4 regions of the Nonomuraea muscovyensis genome follow, and region 1 is predicted to be linked to each of the others. Evidence: predicted binding sites of a transcription regulator. Region 1 holds the regulator's gene; each other region holds the start of a gene.

The links. Region 1 encodes LexA, which represses DNA repair genes until DNA is damaged. Its sites were predicted from a motif close to TCGAACANNTGTTCGA; they were not measured.
Region 2: the regulator LexA is predicted to act here: its motif matches at 2,372-2,387, upstream of ruvC (crossover junction endodeoxyribonuclease RuvC).
Region 3: the regulator LexA is predicted to act here: its motif matches at 2,436-2,451, upstream of recA (recombinase RecA).
Region 4: the regulator LexA is predicted to act here: its motif matches at 1,467-1,482, upstream of FHU36_RS31310 (DUF6504 family protein).

What each region holds. Positions count from the first base shown of each region.
Region 1 is NZ_JACHJB010000002.1:2,868,039-2,872,247, reverse strand. It holds gene FHU36_RS29965 (hypothetical protein) at 309-851, shown strand; gene lexA (transcriptional repressor LexA) at 1,762-2,469, opposite strand.
Region 2 is NZ_JACHJB010000002.1:1,826,036-1,830,244, forward strand. It holds gene ruvB (Holliday junction branch migration DNA helicase RuvB) at 1-800, opposite strand, end outside; gene FHU36_RS25210 (hypothetical protein) at 746-946, opposite strand; gene ruvA (Holliday junction branch migration protein RuvA) at 943-1,563, opposite strand; gene ruvC (crossover junction endodeoxyribonuclease RuvC) at 1,686-2,264, opposite strand; gene FHU36_RS25225 (GNAT family N-acetyltransferase) at 2,556-3,767, opposite strand; gene FHU36_RS25230 (ABC transporter permease family protein) at 3,779-4,209, opposite strand, start outside.
Region 3 is NZ_JACHJB010000001.1:1,154,018-1,158,226, reverse strand. It holds gene FHU36_RS44140 (RecX family transcriptional regulator) at 1-918, opposite strand, end outside; gene recA (recombinase RecA) at 1,233-2,324, opposite strand; gene FHU36_RS05475 (VOC family protein) at 2,659-3,084, opposite strand; gene FHU36_RS05470 (hypothetical protein) at 3,585-3,860, shown strand; gene FHU36_RS05465 (DUF3046 domain-containing protein) at 3,866-4,060, opposite strand; gene FHU36_RS05460 (hypothetical protein) at 4,104-4,209, shown strand, end outside.
Region 4 is NZ_JACHJB010000002.1:3,155,648-3,159,856, reverse strand. It holds gene FHU36_RS31315 (serine/threonine-protein kinase) at 1-1,227, opposite strand, end outside; gene FHU36_RS31310 (DUF6504 family protein) at 1,547-1,813, shown strand; gene FHU36_RS31305 (DNA polymerase III subunit alpha) at 1,813-4,209, shown strand, end outside.

The DNA of each region.
Region 1 (4,209 bases):
GGGGATAACCCCTGGGCCGGCCTTGGCCCACTTCAATCCATCGTGTGTGGCTTTGAGGTCAGTTAGGAGCTTTGCGTCACTCACCGCATCAGTCTAGATATCCGGCTTTCCCTGGTCTCAGCGGGCTGATCTCCCCGTGGCCGGCCCGGCACGACAGCGAGATGAAGGCGAAACGACGTTGATCGGTAAGCGGGAACCCCTACCGTCGCGGGGTCCGGAGCGGGGCCGCCCACCGCACAGCCCATGTGCGGGGACGACCTCGCGCAGCCGAATCCAGTGCCCCACCGGCGCTGCAAGCAAGGGAACACATGATCAAGACACGTAAGATCGCCATGGTCGTGACGGCCGCGACGGCGGGACTGGTGCTGTCAGGAGCCCCCGCGAGCGCGAACGTCGGCGCGGGCGCGGCCACCGCGGGGGCGGGCACCGACACCAAGCCGCTCATCGAGATGGTGACCGGCAAGGGCTTCTTCTACACCGCGAGCAGCACGGAGGCCGAGCGCGCCGAGACGGTCCACCGGTTCAAGCGCACGGCGACTCCGCTGGGGCTGGTGGCGACCAGTCCGTTCCCGGGCGGCACACCGCTGTACCGCCTGCGTGCCGCGAACGTCTCCTCCTACCTGGTGACCGCCAGCGAGAGCGAGGTCGCCTCGCTGACCGCCTCCGGGAGGTTCGTGAAGGAGGGCGTGGTCGGCTACATCGGCAAGACAGGAGCCACGGCCAAGCGCCTCTGGCGGTTCCACTTCGACAACCAGTCGAAGTGGCGCATCGCCATCACGGCGCACAAGGACTCCATCGTCGCGAACGAGCCCGGCTGGAGCCTCGACGGCCCTGTCGGCTACCTGCGCTGAATGATCTCGCCGGGCGGTGTGAGAGCTCGCCGGGCGGTGTGACTCGCAGGGCGGTGTGACTCGCCGGGCGGCGTGAGAGGAGGCACGGCCTCCTCACTCTCCCTCACACCGCCCGGCGGCACTGGCCTCGACCAAGCGCTCAACAACCCTGCGACGGCCGGCGGGCGGTGGTGGCGGCCAAGTGGTGGCTGGGAACGGTGATCCAGGCGCGGCGGTGAAGACGTCCAGGGGACGTCCGGCGGGGAGCAACTCGCCGCGGATCTTGGGGAAGCCCGCCTCCGGATGCTCTGCAGCGGTGGACGCAACGAGTGACAGCCACGACATGCCGGGCGTTCCAGAGGTCGTCGAGCTCGGCCCAGCTGCGCTTCGGCCCCACGCCCGAGCGACCACACCCGGACGTGGGGCCGAAAGCAACGACTCTCGTGCCTGCCACTGCTCATCAGTCAGATCTGCCCGCACACCGTGATCACCGCAACGCGAGGCCACACAGAGATCGCCTCAGGGTCAAGCCGCCGTCCGACCTGCCGCGACGCGCCGTCACCGTCCACCAGGGACGCATGACCACCGGCACGAGCCGCCCCCGAGCCGCACGCCTGGTCGACGCCAGGCTCGTCCCCCTGGCTACTGCCGCTGAACCGCATGCGATCTCGCGCCCTACGGGCCGCTGCCTGTCGCCAGCGGCGACTGCCGAACCGCGTGTGACCTCGTCCTTACGGGCGACTGCGGAACCACGTACGACCTCGTCGCCAGCGGCGACTGCGGAACCGCGTGTGACCTCGTCCCTACGGGCGACTGCCAGTAGGGACGAGCGACCTCTACCTCTACCAGCGATGTCGGTAGCACGGGCGATCTCGTCCCAAGCGGCGGCCGGGACCACGTGCGACGACCGACCGGCTGGCGTGACAGCCGGTCAGAGCCGGCGCAGCACCGCGACCACCTTGCCGAGGACGCTGGCCTCGTCGCCGGGGATCGGGTCGTAGTTGGGGTTGTGCGGGACCAGCCAGACGTGACCGTCCTTGCGCTTGAACGTCTTGACGGTGGCCTCGCCGTCGATCATGGCGGCCACGATGTCGCCGCTCTCCGCGACCGGCTGCTGGCGGACGACGACCCAGTCGCCGTCGGCGATGGCGGCCTCGATCATCGAGTCGCCGGTGACCTGCAGGAGGAAGAGCGTGCCCTCGCCGACGAGCTGCTTGGGCAGGGCGAAGACGTCTTCGACGCTCTCCTCGGCCAGGATCGGGCCACCGGCGGCGATCCGGCCGACGAGCGGCACGTAGGCGGCGGTGGGCCGGTTGACCGTCGAGTCCTCGCCGGCGGCTTCGGGGTCGACCCAGAGCACGGGCTCACCGGGCAGACGGACCTCCAGGGCGCGGGGCCGGTGCGGGTCCCGGCGCAGGTAGCCCTTGCGCTGCAACGCCGTCAACTGGTGCGACACGCTGGACGTGCTGGTCAGCTGCACGGCCTCGCCGATCTCGCGCATGGACGGCGGATATCCGCGCTGCTGCACCGAGTCGCGAATCACTTCGAGAATCTTGCGCTGCCTGGGAGTCAGGCCCAGGGAGTCGCGTCGGCGCACCGCGAGGTCGGTGACCCCGTTTGCGTCATCTCGCTCGCTCATGCTCTCCTCCTTGCCAGCCGGGTCGCCGCAGCCGGCGCACCTCCCGGTCCGTGGTCTTCATGTCGCACACAGCGACCGTATCTCTGTTGAAGATCATCTTCAAACAATTGTTCGAGTCTTCCTCGAAATTGTCGCCAGTGTGGTGTACAACATCGTACGGGAGTTCGATCGACACCGTGTTCGATTTGCTGATCATTATCGGGGCTTTTTCTCGGACTGCGACGGTGTGGGAGGTCATCATGCGAACGACCACAGTCATCGACCTGACCGACGACGACACCGGGCGGCCGAGCCGGTTTCCCGGCGCTGTCCAGCACCGTTCCGGTCCCGCGAGGCGCGGGCCCAAAACACGGGCAAACCATGCGCTGAGCCGTTCACATGGCAATTTCGCCCGATGTCGTAGTTCGCGGGCGGGGGTGACACCGAGGCGCGACGTGCCGTTCACCGGGAGTCGTGCCGACGGGGCGGGTGCCCCGGTCTCGCGGGAGGCGGGCGTTTCGCGCCCTGAGGCCCTTTCTCGGCGGCGAAGCGGATCACCTGCCCGGCCCTCGACGGTGCGGGGGTTCGAGGGCCTTTTATGACGCCCTTCCGGCCTGGTCGGTGGTGGAGGGGTTGCTTGAGCGCGGGCCGGCACGGGACGGGCGGTTCCAGGCGGGCCACTTGGAGGGGTGGGGGTTCTCAATGCGGGAGGACAGGTCGCGGGGCGGCGGCGTGTCATCGGGCGGGGCCGAGGTTCCGGAGAGGGGGGCGGCTCTCGTGGAGAGGCACGACCAGATGGGCGGTGTCGAGCCAGGCCGGCTGGGCGGTGCCGGGTCAGGCCGGACGAACGATGTCGAGCAAGGCTGGATGGACGGTGTCGGCCCAGTTCGGAGAGCCCGGGTCGGGTCAGGCGGTCGGACAGGCTCTCGGCGTGGTGCCGTGGGTGAGGAAGGCGGTGCCCCACACAGCTCCAGACGTGACGGCACGCAGGGCTCCGGGTCGCATGACGGGGCAACCGGTCCGTCGCGGCGTCTGCCCGGCACCGCGAGGGCCGAACGCCGCTCTCCGGCGGGTGACCCGCTGGCGGGCGTTCCTTCGGCACACGGTTCTCCGGCCGGAGACTCCCAGGCAGGTGCCGCGCCGCCAGGAGACTCCTGGGGAGATGATTGGTTGCCAGGAGACTCCCCGGCAGTCGACTCTCGGGTGGGTGGTCCTGGGGTGAGCGAGTCTCGGGTGGGTGGTCCTGGGGCGGGCGGCTCTCGGGTGGGCGGCTCTTCGGCAGGCCGTCGCCGGCCGCAGCTTTGGCTTGTGCCGCCTCCGCGAGCCGAGGCGGACTCTGACGACACCACCCCACCGGTCAAGGGCTCCCGAGGGCGGCCCAGATCGGACCGGGAAGCGCGGCGTGCCGTTCGCCCGGACCGGGACGCGCGAGACACCGCCCGACCGGGCCAGGACACGCGACGCGTCACTCGGCAGGACTGGGACGGGCGACATGTCGCGCGATCGGGCCAGGACACGCGAAATGTCGCCCGGCAGGACCGTGACGCGCAGGGTGCAGCCGCGTTGGGCCAGGACGCAGCACGTGCCGCCCAAGTGGGCCGGGACGCGCAACGTGCAGTCCGGCCGGGTCAGGACACGCGGACCGCTGTCCGGCTGGGCAAGGTGGTGCGCGATGCCGCACCACGAGGCCGGGGGAGACGTGACGCCGCGCCACCGGTTGACGGGGTTCGGGATGAAGCCCGGCCGAACCAAGGGGCGCAG
Region 2 (4,209 bases), 1.0 Mb from region 1:
GCGGCGGAGGCGATGTCCCGATCGATGAGCCCGCCGGCGCGGACGTCGGCGAAGTCGCGCACCCGGCGCAGCAGCCGGTTGGCGATGCGCGGTGTGCCGCGCGAGCGCCGGGCGATCTCGTGGGCGCCCTCGCCGGGCAGCGTCACGCCGAGCAGCGTGGCCGACCTGCGAAGCACCTGCTCCAGCTCCGCCACCTCGTAGAAGTCCATGTGGGCGGTGAAGCCGAAGCGGTCGCGCAGCGGCGCGGGCAGCAGCCCGGCGCGCGTGGTGGCGCCGACGAGGGTGAACGGCGCGATGTCGAGCGGGATGGCGGTGGCGCCGGGGCCCTTGCCGACGACGATGTCGACGCGGAAGTCCTCCATGGCGAGGTAGAGCATCTCCTCGGCGGGGCGGGCCATCCGGTGGATCTCGTCGATGAACAGCACCTCGCCCTCGGCGAGGGTGGACAGGATCGCGGCGAGGTCGCCGGCCCGTTCGAGGGCGGGACCCGAGGTGATGCGCAGGGGGGCGTTCAGCTCCACCGCGATGATCATGGCCAGGGTCGTCTTGCCGAGCCCGGGCGAGCCGCTCATCAGCACGTGGTCGGGCGGGCGGTTGCGCCGCATGGCGCTCTCCAGCACCAGCGAGAGCTGCTCGCGGACCCGGCCCTGGCCGATGAACTCGCTCAGCCGCTTCGGCCGCAGCGCCGCCTCGATCTGCAGCTCGTCGCCCTCGGCGTCGGGGGACACGAGATCGCGCTCCAGGCTCACGCCTCCTCCTTCCGCGCGTCCTCGCGGGCGTCCTCGCGGGCGCGCCGCCATCTGTCCGCCGCGCCCGGGTGGCGGCGCGCGGGCCCTGCGAGCGTACGGCACTCCGGCGCCTGGCGGGTGCGGCGGCGCCCGCCGCCCGGCGCGCCGGACAGGGCGCCCCAGGAGGCGACCGGCAGGACGCCGCGCGGGGCGGTCATCGGGCGCTGAGTGAGCGGAGGGCGGCCTTGAGGAGGGCGGCCACCTGCGGGGAGCGGCCGGCGACCAGGTCGGCGTCGGCCTCGTGCTCGACGGCGGCGACGGCCTCGTCGGCGTCCTTGGCGGAGTAGCCGAGACCCACGAGGCCCGAGTGCACCTGCTCGCGCCAGGGCGCCGTCCCGCGGTCGCCGTTGAGCGCGGCGTCGACGGCCGTGGCGGGGGTGCCGAGGCGGTCCTTGAGCTCCAGGACGATGCGCTGGGCGCCCTTCTGGCCGATGCCGGGCACCTTGGTGAGGGCCTTGAGGTCGGCGGCGGCCACGGCGACGCGCAGCGCGTGGGGCGTGTGGACGGCGAGCATGGCCAGGGCCAGCTTGGGGCCGACGCCGCTGGCGCTCTGCAGCAGCTCGAAGACGGCCCGCTCGTCGTCGGTGGCGAACCCGTACAGCGTGAGGGACTCCTCGCGGACCACGAGCGACGTGGCCAGGCGCGCTTCCTCGCCGACCTTGAGCCTGGCGAGCGTGCCGGGGGTGCAGTGGGTGAGGATGCCGACCCCGCCGACCTCGATCACCGCGCCGTCGGGAGCGACGGCCGCCACCCGCCCGGCCACCGAAGCGATCACAGCGTCATGTCCTTCCAGGTGAGAGGTACGGCCACAGTCTCACGTCCCCTTCCGTGCGATGCCGTCACGGCGCGGCCCTCCCAGCCTGGCACGTGCTCGCGGGGCGCGGCGACCACGTCGGGTCACGGCCTTCGGGCGGCACGGGCTCCGCTTCCGTGTCCTGGCGGCGGTGTGCCGGTCCTGGCCCGGGCCTTGGCGGCGGCGACGGCCTCGGCGAGGCGGTGTTGCGGGCCACCCCGCCAGACGTGGCAGATGGCGAGGGCGAGGGCGTCGGCGGCGTCGGCGGGCTTGGGCATCTCGCTGAGTCGCAGCAGCCGGGTCACCATGGCGCCGATCTGCTTCTTGTCGGCGGTGCCGCTGCCGGTGATGGCGGCCTTGACCTCCGAGGGGGTGTGCAGGGCGACGGGCAGGCCGCGACGGGCGGCGCACAGGACGGCGATGCCGGCGGCCTGGGCGGTGCCCATGACGGTGCGGACGTTGTGCTGGCTGAAGACCCGCTCGACGGCCACGGCGTCGGGACGCACCTCGTCCAGCCACCGCTCGATGCCGGCCTCGATGCCCACCAACCGGGTGCCCAGGTCCTCGTCGGCGCCCGTACGGACCACGCCGACGGCGACCAGCGACAGCGGCGCGCCGGGACGGCCCTCGACCGCCCCCACCCCGCATCGGGTCAGCCCCGGATCGACGCCCATCACCCGCACCCGTCCGCCTCCCGCCAGGCCAGCCATCACCGCACGTCGTCCGGGCGCGGGGTCGCCCGCGGCGGGCCGGCGGCGTCACCGGCACCGGCACCGGTGTCGCCACCGCGCCGAACATGTGTTCGGCACGAGACTCTACCCCGGCCGGAGGGGGCCGCGCATCGCGAAACGCCCGCCGTTTCTGGCCGGACGCCGTGTCACCGCCACGACGTCACAGGCGGCGCGGAAGGGCGGACGGCGGCTCGGGCGGGCGGATCGCGGCGAGGATGGCGACCTGGGGTGGCCGGGGCGGGGTCAGAAGTAGTCCAGCATGTACGGCCGGGCGGCGAAGGTCGTGTCGAGGGCCTCGTCGTGGCGGTCGTCCCCCGACAGGAGGCCGCTACGGCGCAGCGTGGCTGTGGGGATGCCCGCGTACAGGGCCGAGAGGCCGTTGATCGTGAGCCTGGGGCCCCCGGAGGGCATCGCGGGGGCCGGAGACCCGGAGCCGTCCCCCGGGCCGTCAGCGGCCGGTGTGGCGGCCCCCAGGAGGGTGGCGGCGCCCTGGCCCCCCGAGACGCGCAGCCGCCACCGGCCGGTGTTGCCCGGCCGCAGGGGGTCGTCGACGTCGAGCGTCGCGTCGAGGGCGACCCCTGCCGGGTAGCCCCTGCGCGCCACGGCCGCCGCCAGGTCGATCACCCGGAACATCCACCGGATGTCCGTGGCCTTCTCCTTCGAGCGTTCGCGGGTCAGCCACAGCACCGGGTCGTCCGGCGCGACGGGGGCGGTGACGTGCTCGGCGATCGAGGAGGAGGAGCCGACCAGCGACCACAGCGCGCGGGCGGTCCGCTCGGAGCCGGCCACGAGGTTGGCGACACGGATGTCGCCGTCGTCCCACCGGTAGACGACGTAGCCGTCTTCGGCGAGGTAGAGGAAGTCGTCCTCCTCGGCGAGCCACAGGGCCCAGGTGCGCTCGTCCCAGGAGATGGGGCCGGAGGCGCGGGCGGCGCCGTGGACACGGTGCAGGACGGAGACGACCTCGGCCGCGTCGGCGGGGCCCATCCGGCGCAGCCGCACCGGGCCGGACGGGCGGATGGAGCGCAGCGCCTCGGCGCGCAGGACCATCAGGTGCTGGGCGCCGGCGTGCTCGTAGCCCGTCGCGCGGTAGACGGGGGTGGTGGCCGGATACAGCGCCGAGACGGCGTCGCCCAGCTCGGCGGCGCGGTCGACGACCGCGCGCATGAGCCGGGTGCCGACGCCCCTGCCGCGGTCCTCGGGGTTGACCGTGACCCCGGCGACGCCCGCCATCGGCTGCGGCCTGCCGTGCCACCACTGGGTGAACGCGCGCACGCGGGCGCCGGCGGCCAGCCGGTCGCCGTCGAACACGCCGAGGTAGCGGCCCTCGGCCATCACGGGGCCCACGGCCTTGCGCCACTTGTCCGCGTCCGCGGCGGAGACGGGGCCGAACGACCGTCTGCGCAGGTCGAGGATGGCGTCGGTGTCGTCGGGGGTCAGGTCACGAATGTCCACAGTGGGACAACCTACGCAGGAGTCGCCGGGATGGGCCAACGACTTTCGCCTCCCACGGTGAGCGTCAGCCGGTCGAGGTAGAGGAGCTGGGCCGCGACCACGGCGAGCAGGGCGATCACCACGACGGGCAGCGGGGTGGTCAGCGCGGCGTCGACCGCGGTCCGGCCGAACTGGGTGAGCTGGAGCATCTGGGCGACGGGCGCGGTGGCCAGCCCGCGGTCGTGGGTAACCAGCAGGGGCCACAGGACGTCCTGGGCGTTGACGAGGGTGACCGCGCCGGTCAGGACGCCGGCCATGGGCAGCGACGGCAGGACCACCCCGCCGAGGAGGTCGCGGTCGGTCCGCTCGGCCAGGCCCTTGCACAGCAGCGTCAGCACGAGCAGTGCCGGGACGCTGACGAGGAACGGCTGGACGAGCACGGCGAAGGTGTCGAGGAGGCGCA
Region 3 (4,209 bases), on a different contig from region 1:
GGAGTCGACCCCGCGGTGGCGAAGCTCGGCGGCCAGGGCGCGTTTGGCCAGGCCGCGGCCGTGATGGCGGGAGTCGACCCACGCCTCGGCGAATGCCTCGTCGTTGATCAGCCCCAGCTCGGAGAAGCGGTCGAGCACCGCCTCCGCAGCCTCTTCCGGCACGTCGCGCTTGCGCAGGGCCTGCGCGAGCTGGGCGCGGGTCTTGGGGGCCATCGTCAGCAGCCGGAGGCAGATGGCCCGGGCCACCGCCTCGGGATCGGCGTCCGGTGCGGTGGCGGCTTTCGGGCCGTCATCGGGTCCGTCGGGCAGCCATCCTTCGTTCGCACTCGCAGCACGACCGCGCCGCCCACCGGCCCGGCCGCCCGTCCGCCGGCCACGACGAGGTTTACGCGCGTTCTCCGGCTCGCTCCCCTCCTCGGGGGGCAGCAAGGGGGCGGGTGACCACCAGGAGGTGGCCTCGTCCCCGGCCCGGGGCCCTCCACCAGCTCCCGACCACCCGGCCCCGAGCCCACCGGCTTCGGATCCACCCGCCTCGGACCTGCGGGTTGCGGACCCACCCGCTCCTGAGTCGTTGGCACCCGCAACACCACCGGCGTCCCGACCGTCACCAGAGGCCGGAGCGTCACCGACACCTGGACCGGCACCCGCGTCCCGAGCGCCGTCGGCGACGTCGCCGGTGCCTCGGCCGTCACTGGCGGTGGGGAGCTTGGACCCCGGCACACCACCGGCTCCCGGGGCCGCGAATCCCGCGGTGAGGTCGGCTGCGAGGGCCCCGTGATCCAGGGCCACGCCGCCCTGGGGTGTTGCGCGATCTGATGGTGCTCCGACCTGGGGTGCTTCGTGATCTGCGGCCGCGCTGTCCTGAGATGCTTCGTGGTCTGGTGTCGTGGTGCCTCGGGAAGCCCCCTGGACGGTCATGCCGCTTGGAGCGGGGCTCGCGTCGTGCTCCTGGGGGGAGGCGGCGGAGTCCGCTGGGCGGCGTTTGCGTTCGCGCCACTCGGTCACCGACGGCCAGCCGCCCCCGGATGACGATGCGGACCCGCCCCGGTCGGACGAGGGGGGAGCGCCCTTCGAGCCGACGGGGTCGTCGTCCGGGGAGGGGAGGTCGCGGCGGCTCCTGGCGTGGGACGAACGGGAGCCCCCGGCGGATGAGGGAGGGGAGTCGGGCCAGGCGCCCCAGTCGCGAGCTTGAGGCGCCTTCGCCGGATCGGTGTCACTCATGTGGCGACCGATCAGACGTCACCGGGCTTCGGCGTGGCGGCCTTGGAACCGCGGCCGGACGGGGCTGCGGCCGGAGCGGGGGCGGGGGCTTCGGCCGGAGCGTCGAGACGCGGGCCCACGCCCAGCTTGTCCTTGATCTTCTTCTCGATCTCGTTGGCCATGTCGGGGTGGTTCTTCAGGAAGTTGCGGGCGTTCTCCTTGCCCTGGCCGAGCTGGTCGCCCTCGTAGGTGTACCAGGCACCGGACTTGCGGACGAAGCCGTGCTCGACGCCCATGTCGATCAGGCCGCCCTCGCGGGAGATGCCCACGCCGTAGAGGATGTCGAAGTCGGCGACCCGGAAGGGCGGGGCCATCTTGTTCTTCACGACCTTGACGCGGGTGCGGTTGCCGACCGCCTCCGTGCCGTCCTTGAGCGTCTCGATGCGGCGGATGTCCATCCGGACCGAGGCGTAGAACTTGAGTGCCTTGCCGCCCGTCGTGGTCTCCGGCGAGCCGAACATGACGCCGATCTTCTCGCGCAGCTGGTTGATGAAGATGGCGGTGGTGCCGGTGCTGCTGAGCGCGCCGGCGACCTTGCGCAATGCCTGGGACATCAGGCGGGCCTGGAGGCCGACGTGGCTGTCGCCCATCTCGCCCTCGATCTCGGCCTTGGGCACCAGCGCGGCGACGGAGTCGATGACGATGATGTCGACGGCGCCCGACCTGATCAGCATGTCGGCGATCTCGAGCGCCTGCTCACCGGTGTCGGGCTGCGAGACCAGCAGCGCGTCGGTGTCGACGCCGAGCTTCTTGGCGTACTCGGGGTCGAGGGCGTGCTCGGCGTCGATGAACGCCGCGATGCCGCCCGCACGCTGTGCGTTGGCCACGGCGTGCAGCGCGACCGTGGTCTTACCCGAGGACTCCGGGCCGTAGATCTCGACGATCCTGCCGCGAGGCAGGCCGCCGATGCCCAGCGCGACGTCAAGGGAGATCGACCCCGTGGGGATCACCTCGATGGGGGCTCGCGCGTCATCGCCGAGGCGCATGACGGAGCCCTTGCCGAACTGCCTCTCGATCTGTGCGAGGGCGGTCTCGAGGGCCTTCTCGCGGTCGTTGATAGCCATGGGAACTCCCCCTGCAGGGTCGTGGTCGGTCGGTCGAGTGAAAGCTACGGCCTGCCACCGACATTTTCTGCTGATGCCGGGGAAGACGTGGCCCGGCAGGTCCCATGGTAGCCGAACGACTGTTCGATCACACCGCGAACACGCTGCTGCACGGGAGTCCGTTCGGAGTCGTCCTGTGCCACCGAACCTTGACGATCATCAGGTTCGTGTCACCGGCGCTCGCCTGGCACGGGGTACCAGGTCGTCAGGGGTGGCGGTGGGCTCGGGGGCGCGTACGCGACCGGCGGTCCGGGCGCGGGTGCCCGGATGGTTCTCCCGGTACCTTCGGCGGCCTTCAGCCGAGTTGCTCGGCCAGTCCGACGATGATGCCCTCGGGGCCGCGGACGTAGCAGAGCCGATAGCTGTCCTCGTACCGCGCCAGCTCGCCGACGAGTTCGGCGCCGTGGGTGCGCAGGCGGGCGACGACGTCCTCGATGTCGTCGACGGCGAACATGATGCGACGAATGCCCAGCGTGTTCGCCGGCGCGTCCTTCGGCTCGGCGCTGATCACCTTCGGCGTGTGGAACATCGCCAGCTCGATTCGGCCGTGGCCGTCCGGGGTCCGCAGCATGGCGATGTCCTGTCGGACGTCGTCGAGCCCGATGACACGCTCCACCCAACGTCCCTCGATCGGCGCCTTGCCCTCCAGCTCCATGCCTAGTTCGACGAAGAACGAAATAACAGCGTCAAGGTCGTCGACAACGATGAGGACGTTGTCCATCCGATGGATCGTCATGCTGGGTCTCCCTGGTGTGGTGCCGCCACGGTGGCCGCGTCCGCCCCGGAGACGGAGCCGCCAGGCCGTTCTCGACATCCTCTGCCCACACCTTCGAGAACCTCTTGACGCGGCAGTGCCCGGACCGCAGGGAGTGCGCAAGAGCCACAGCCCCCACGGCGGGATGACGGCGAAGAAGCCCAGGGAGAGGCACGAGGAGAGCGAGGCAGGGTGCGGGTCCGAGCAGACCGCCGAGGGCGGGTTCTGGTCGAGGGGCGGCGCGGACGATGGGTGGTGCCCGGGGCGGCGGGGGCGAGGGTGCCGCGCGATCAGGGGAGTGGGGCTCATGGTGGAGCGTCGGGCGCGCCGGTGGGAGGGGGTGGTGGTGACGGGGTCGGCCGGCTCTCGTACAGCCTGAAGTCACGAAATTTCGGGCTATTTCGCCGTACAGGATCGCGGGCGTCGCAAGGCGGGGAGATTCTCCGTTGAGGGTTGGAGGCGGCGACGTGTCGAGCACGTACACCGGGGAACGGCGCACCCATCTGCGGGCTCTCGCCGAGATGCTGCCCGCGCACGGATTGGTGGGCCGCATGATGGGCGGCGATGATCCGATGCTGCGGGTCTGGCATCCGGGGACCGGCCGTCAGACGATCGTCTTCGCCGCGCTCACCCCCGACGGGTGGGTCTTCCTGTGGTCGCCGGGCGGCCAGGGACGGACCGACGACCTCGACCGCACCGCCCGCGCGCTGAGGGACACCCTCGACCCGCCGCCGCCCGGGTGAGCCCGCTATCGCAGGCGGGGCGGGACGTCCTCCACCTGGCAGACCGCCCGCCAGACCGACTTGGCGCTCTCGCCCTCGGCCAGCGCCTGCATCACCGTGCGGCCGTCGAGCGGGGCCAGCACGTAGTCGCGGGCCCACGAATCGGCATAAGCGTCGCCGAAATGGGCGCGCATCCGTCTCCAGAACTCGGTCAGGCGCATCACTCAAGTATGGAACGGCGACGGGCGTGGGTAGGACACCCGCATGGCCAAGAAGCCTTCACCCCCGAAGACAGCCAAGACCAAGGCCAACCGCGCCAGGCGCCGCGTCCTGCGGCTCGCGCAGCGCCTCGCCGTACGGAAGGAGAGAG
Region 4 (4,209 bases), 290 kb from region 1:
GAGCACGGTCTCGGGCAGCATGGGCGTGGGCGTGGCCGACGGGTCGGGCGAGGTCGTGGGCGTGGCGGTGAGATAGGGCAGCGGGGCCCTGGCCCAGCGCTCCTCGCTGTGCTCCTCGACGTCGAGCCCGTACGTGCCGTCGGTCCGGTAGCCGTAGCTGGCGTCCTCGTCGGCGTCGTAGGTGCCGGGCCAGCCGCCGGTGGTCTGCGTGAAGTCCTCCTGGTAGAGGACCGGGAGCTCGGGCGGACCGCCGGGCGTGAGCAGCGCCCACGCGCCCACGCCGAGCGCCGCGAGGCCGAGCGCGCCGGCGGCCAGGCCCGCGACGAGGCGGCCCCGCGTCCCGCGGGTGGTCCCGAACGGCGGCGTGCCGGTGAACGGCGTCGTCGCCTGCTGCCAGGCCACCTGGACGGTGTGGGCCGCGTGCTCGGGCTGGGCGGAGCGGCCCACCAGGTGGTCGAGCAACTGCTGCGCGGTGGGCCGCGTGGCCGGGTCCTTGCGCAGGGCGGAGGCGACCAGCTCCCGAAGGCCCGGCTCGACCGCGCTGAGGTCGGGCTCGGTGTTGAGCACCTGGTAGACGATCGCGGGCAGCGTGCCGCCGCCGAACGGGGCCTGCCCGCTGGCGGCGAACGCGACCAGGCACCCCCACGAGAACACGTCGCACGCGGGCGAGACCGGCTCCCCGCGCAGCACCTCGGGCGCCATGTACCGGGGCGTGCCGATGAGCTCACCGGTGCCGGTCACCCCGCCGAGCGTGTCGAGTGCCCGGGCGATGCCGAAGTCGATCACCCGCGGGCCGACGGGCGACAGCAGCACGTTGGACGGTTTGAGGTCGCGGTGCACCACCCCGGCGGCGTGGATCGCGGTGAGCGCGGTGGCCACGCTGACGGCCAGGGCGTCCAGGCTGGACCCGGTCAACGGCCCCGACTGCTCGACGGCCTGCTCCAGGTTGGGTCCGGGCACGTACTCCGTGACGACGTAGAGCTGGTCGCCGTCGAGGGCGGCCTCCAGCACCGCGGCGGTGCAGAACCTGCGCACCCGCTGGGCGGCGTCCGCCTCCCGGCGGAAGCGCATGCGGAACTGCTCGTGCTGGCTGAGCTCCGGGTTGATCACCTTGACGGCGACACGTTGCCCGGCGGGGTCCTCGGCGAGATGGACCGTGCCCATCCCGCCTCGCCCCAGCACGCTCAGTAGCCGGTAGCGCCCGATGTGCGAGGATTCACCGCTCACGGCGGGTTAGCTTACCGACATCGCGTCGGGTCCGGGCGGGCCCGACACGGGAACGGCGGCGATGACTCCGCCGCCGGTCACGATCGCGGCGGTGACGCCGGCGGCGCATCACCCCGGCGGGCGAGGGTAGTGCGGTGGGACGGCCCGGCGAACGCCACCGGCGTGGGCGCCCTCGTCCGCGGCCCGACCGGCGCCGATCCCGCCGGCGGGGCGGGCGATCGACTTGCGTTTCGGGCCCTGAGAACATATGTTCGATACGTAGCGCCCGCCTTCCCCCGGGCGGCTCAGCACAGGCACGAGAGCCGCGGGGAGAAGCATCTTGAGCAGACTCTATGGCGACCCGATCGAGGTGTGGACCAGGGACGGGGAGCCCACCCAGTTCGTCTGGCGCGACCGCCTCTACCTCGTGCGCCGCGTCCTCGACCACTGGGTGGTGGCGCGCGAGTGGTGGAAGACGGGGGAGGGCGATCCCGGCGAGCGCCGGTTCTGGCGGGTCGAGGCCGCTCCCGGGCGGATGGTCGGTTCGTACGAGCTGAGGTTCGACACCGCCAGCGGCGGCTGGCTGCTCATGAGGGCGTGGGACTGATGGCGCCCCCGTTCCCCCACCTCAACGTGTGCTCCGCCTACTCGATGCGCTACGGCACGGCCTTCCCGCAGGCGCTGGCGCGACGGGCGGCCGACGACGGGATGGACATCCTGGCCCTCACCGACCGCGACGGCCTGTACGGGGCGGTCAAGCACGCCCAGGCGTGCGCGGACGCCGGGATCGCCCCGGTCTTCGGCGTCGACCTGGCGCTCGCCGGCACGGGCCCCGGCGCCTGGCCCGACCCGCTGCCCGGAATGGGCGCGGGGAGCCTTCCGGGCACGGGGGGCCTCCCCGGGATGGACGGCGTCGGCCACGACGTCCTGCCGCCCCGGCCGGGCGGCCGCCGGCCCAGGCCGCGGACCGGGCCCGGCGCCGAGGACCGCGTCACGGTGCTGGCCCGTTCGCACGGCTGGTCCCGCCTGGCGCGGCTGGTCACGGCCGCCCACCACGCGGGTGAGCGCGGCGAGCCGCGGGTCACCCGCGAGCTGGTGGCCGCGTGCGACGCTCCCGGCTCCGGCGGGCTGGCGGTGCTGCTCGGCCCGCGGTCCGACGTGGGCCGAGCGGTGGCCGAACGCCGCGACGAGCACGCCCGGGCGCTGCTCACCCGGTGGCGTGACGCGGTGCCCGGCGTGGTGGTCGAACTGGTCGACCAGTACGGCTACCGCGACGCCACCAACGCCGCCCGCATGCTCGGCCTGGCCGAGTCGCTCGGCGTGCCCGCCGTGCTCACCAACGCCGTCCGCTACCTCGACCCGGCCGACCACCAGGTGGGCGACGTGCTCGACGCGGCCCGCCAGCTCGTCCCGCTGCACCCGCGCCACCTGGACCGCCCCACCTCCCACGCCCATCTCAAGAGCTCCAAGGACATGCTGCAGGTGGCCGCCAGGATCTGCGGCTCCGACGACGACCGGATCGCGCGCCTGCTGCGCACCACCCGGCGGATCGCCGAGCAGTGCGTGATCGACCCGCTGGAACTGCTCGCGCTGCGGGGCGACCCGCCCGCCCTGCACCTGCCCGAGATCGGCGGCGACCCGGTGCCGCTGCTGCGCCACCGCGTCGAGGACGGGCTGGCCGCCCGCGGCCTCACCCGGTCCCGCGCCGCCCGCGAACGGTTGCGGGCGGAGATGGACATCATCGAGCGCAAGCGCCTGTCCGGCTACTTCGTCGCCGTGTCCGGCATCACCGACATGATCCGCGGCATGGGCATCCGGTGCGCGGTCCGCGGCTCCGGGGCGGGCAGCCTGGTCACCTACCTTCTCGGCATCGGCGAGGTGAACCCCCTCCACCACGGCCTGCTCATGGAGCGCTTCCTGTCGGAGGGCCGCGTCGGCCTGCCCGACATCGACGTCGACGTGGAGTCCGCGCGCCGGCTCGACTGCTACAAGGCCATCTTCGGCCGCTACGGCGAGGAGCGCGTGGCCTGTGTGTCCATGATGGAGACCTACCGGGCGCGCAGCGCCATCCGCGACGTGGCCGGCGCCATGGGGCTGCCGCCGCACGAGATCGACGCCATCGCCAAGGCGTTCCCGCACATCAGGGCCCGGCAGATCACCGCGTCGCTGAGCGACCTGCCGGAGCTGCGCGACAGCCGGCTCGGCGAGGCGGGGCTCGACCGGGTGTTCCGGCTGGCCGAGAAGCTCGACGGGCTGCCCCGGCACATCGCGCTCCACCCGTGCGGGGTGCTCATCGGCAACGCCACCCTGCGCGACCGCACGCCGGTGGAGCGCAGCCTGCTGGAGTTCCCGATGTCGCAGTTCGACAAGGACGACGTGGAGGAGGCCGGGCTGCTCAAGCTCGACGTGCTCGGCGTGCGGATGCAGTCGGCCATGGCCTACACGCTGAGCGAGATCAGGCGGGTGGACGACGTCGAGGTCGCGCTGGACGAGCAGGGCGGTGACGACCCGGCCGTCCAGTACGTGCCCCGCGACGACCAGGAGACCTACGACATGATCTGCGCCGGCCGTACGCTCGGTTGCTTCCAGATCGAGTCGCCCGGCCAGCGCGAGCTCGTCGCCAAGCTGGAGCCCCGCACCATGCACGACCTCATCGTGGACATCTCCCTGTTCCGGCCCGGCCCGGTCAACTCCGACATGGTCACCCCCTACCTGGAGGCCAGGCACGGCTGGCGCGAGCCGCGTTACCCGCACGAACGGCTGCACGGCGCGCTGAAGGAGACCCACGGCGTCGTGGTCTTCCACGAGCAGGTCCTCAAGATCATCGAGGTGATGACGGGCCGCGACCTGTCGTTCGCCGAGATGCTGCGGCGTTCTCTCGGCACGCCCCAGGGCCGGGAGCTGGTGCGCAAGACGTTCGTGCCGCTGGCCCGGGCCAACGGGTTCGACGACGCGACCGTGGAGCGGGCCTGGAAGGTGCTCGACGCGTTCGGCGGTTTCGGG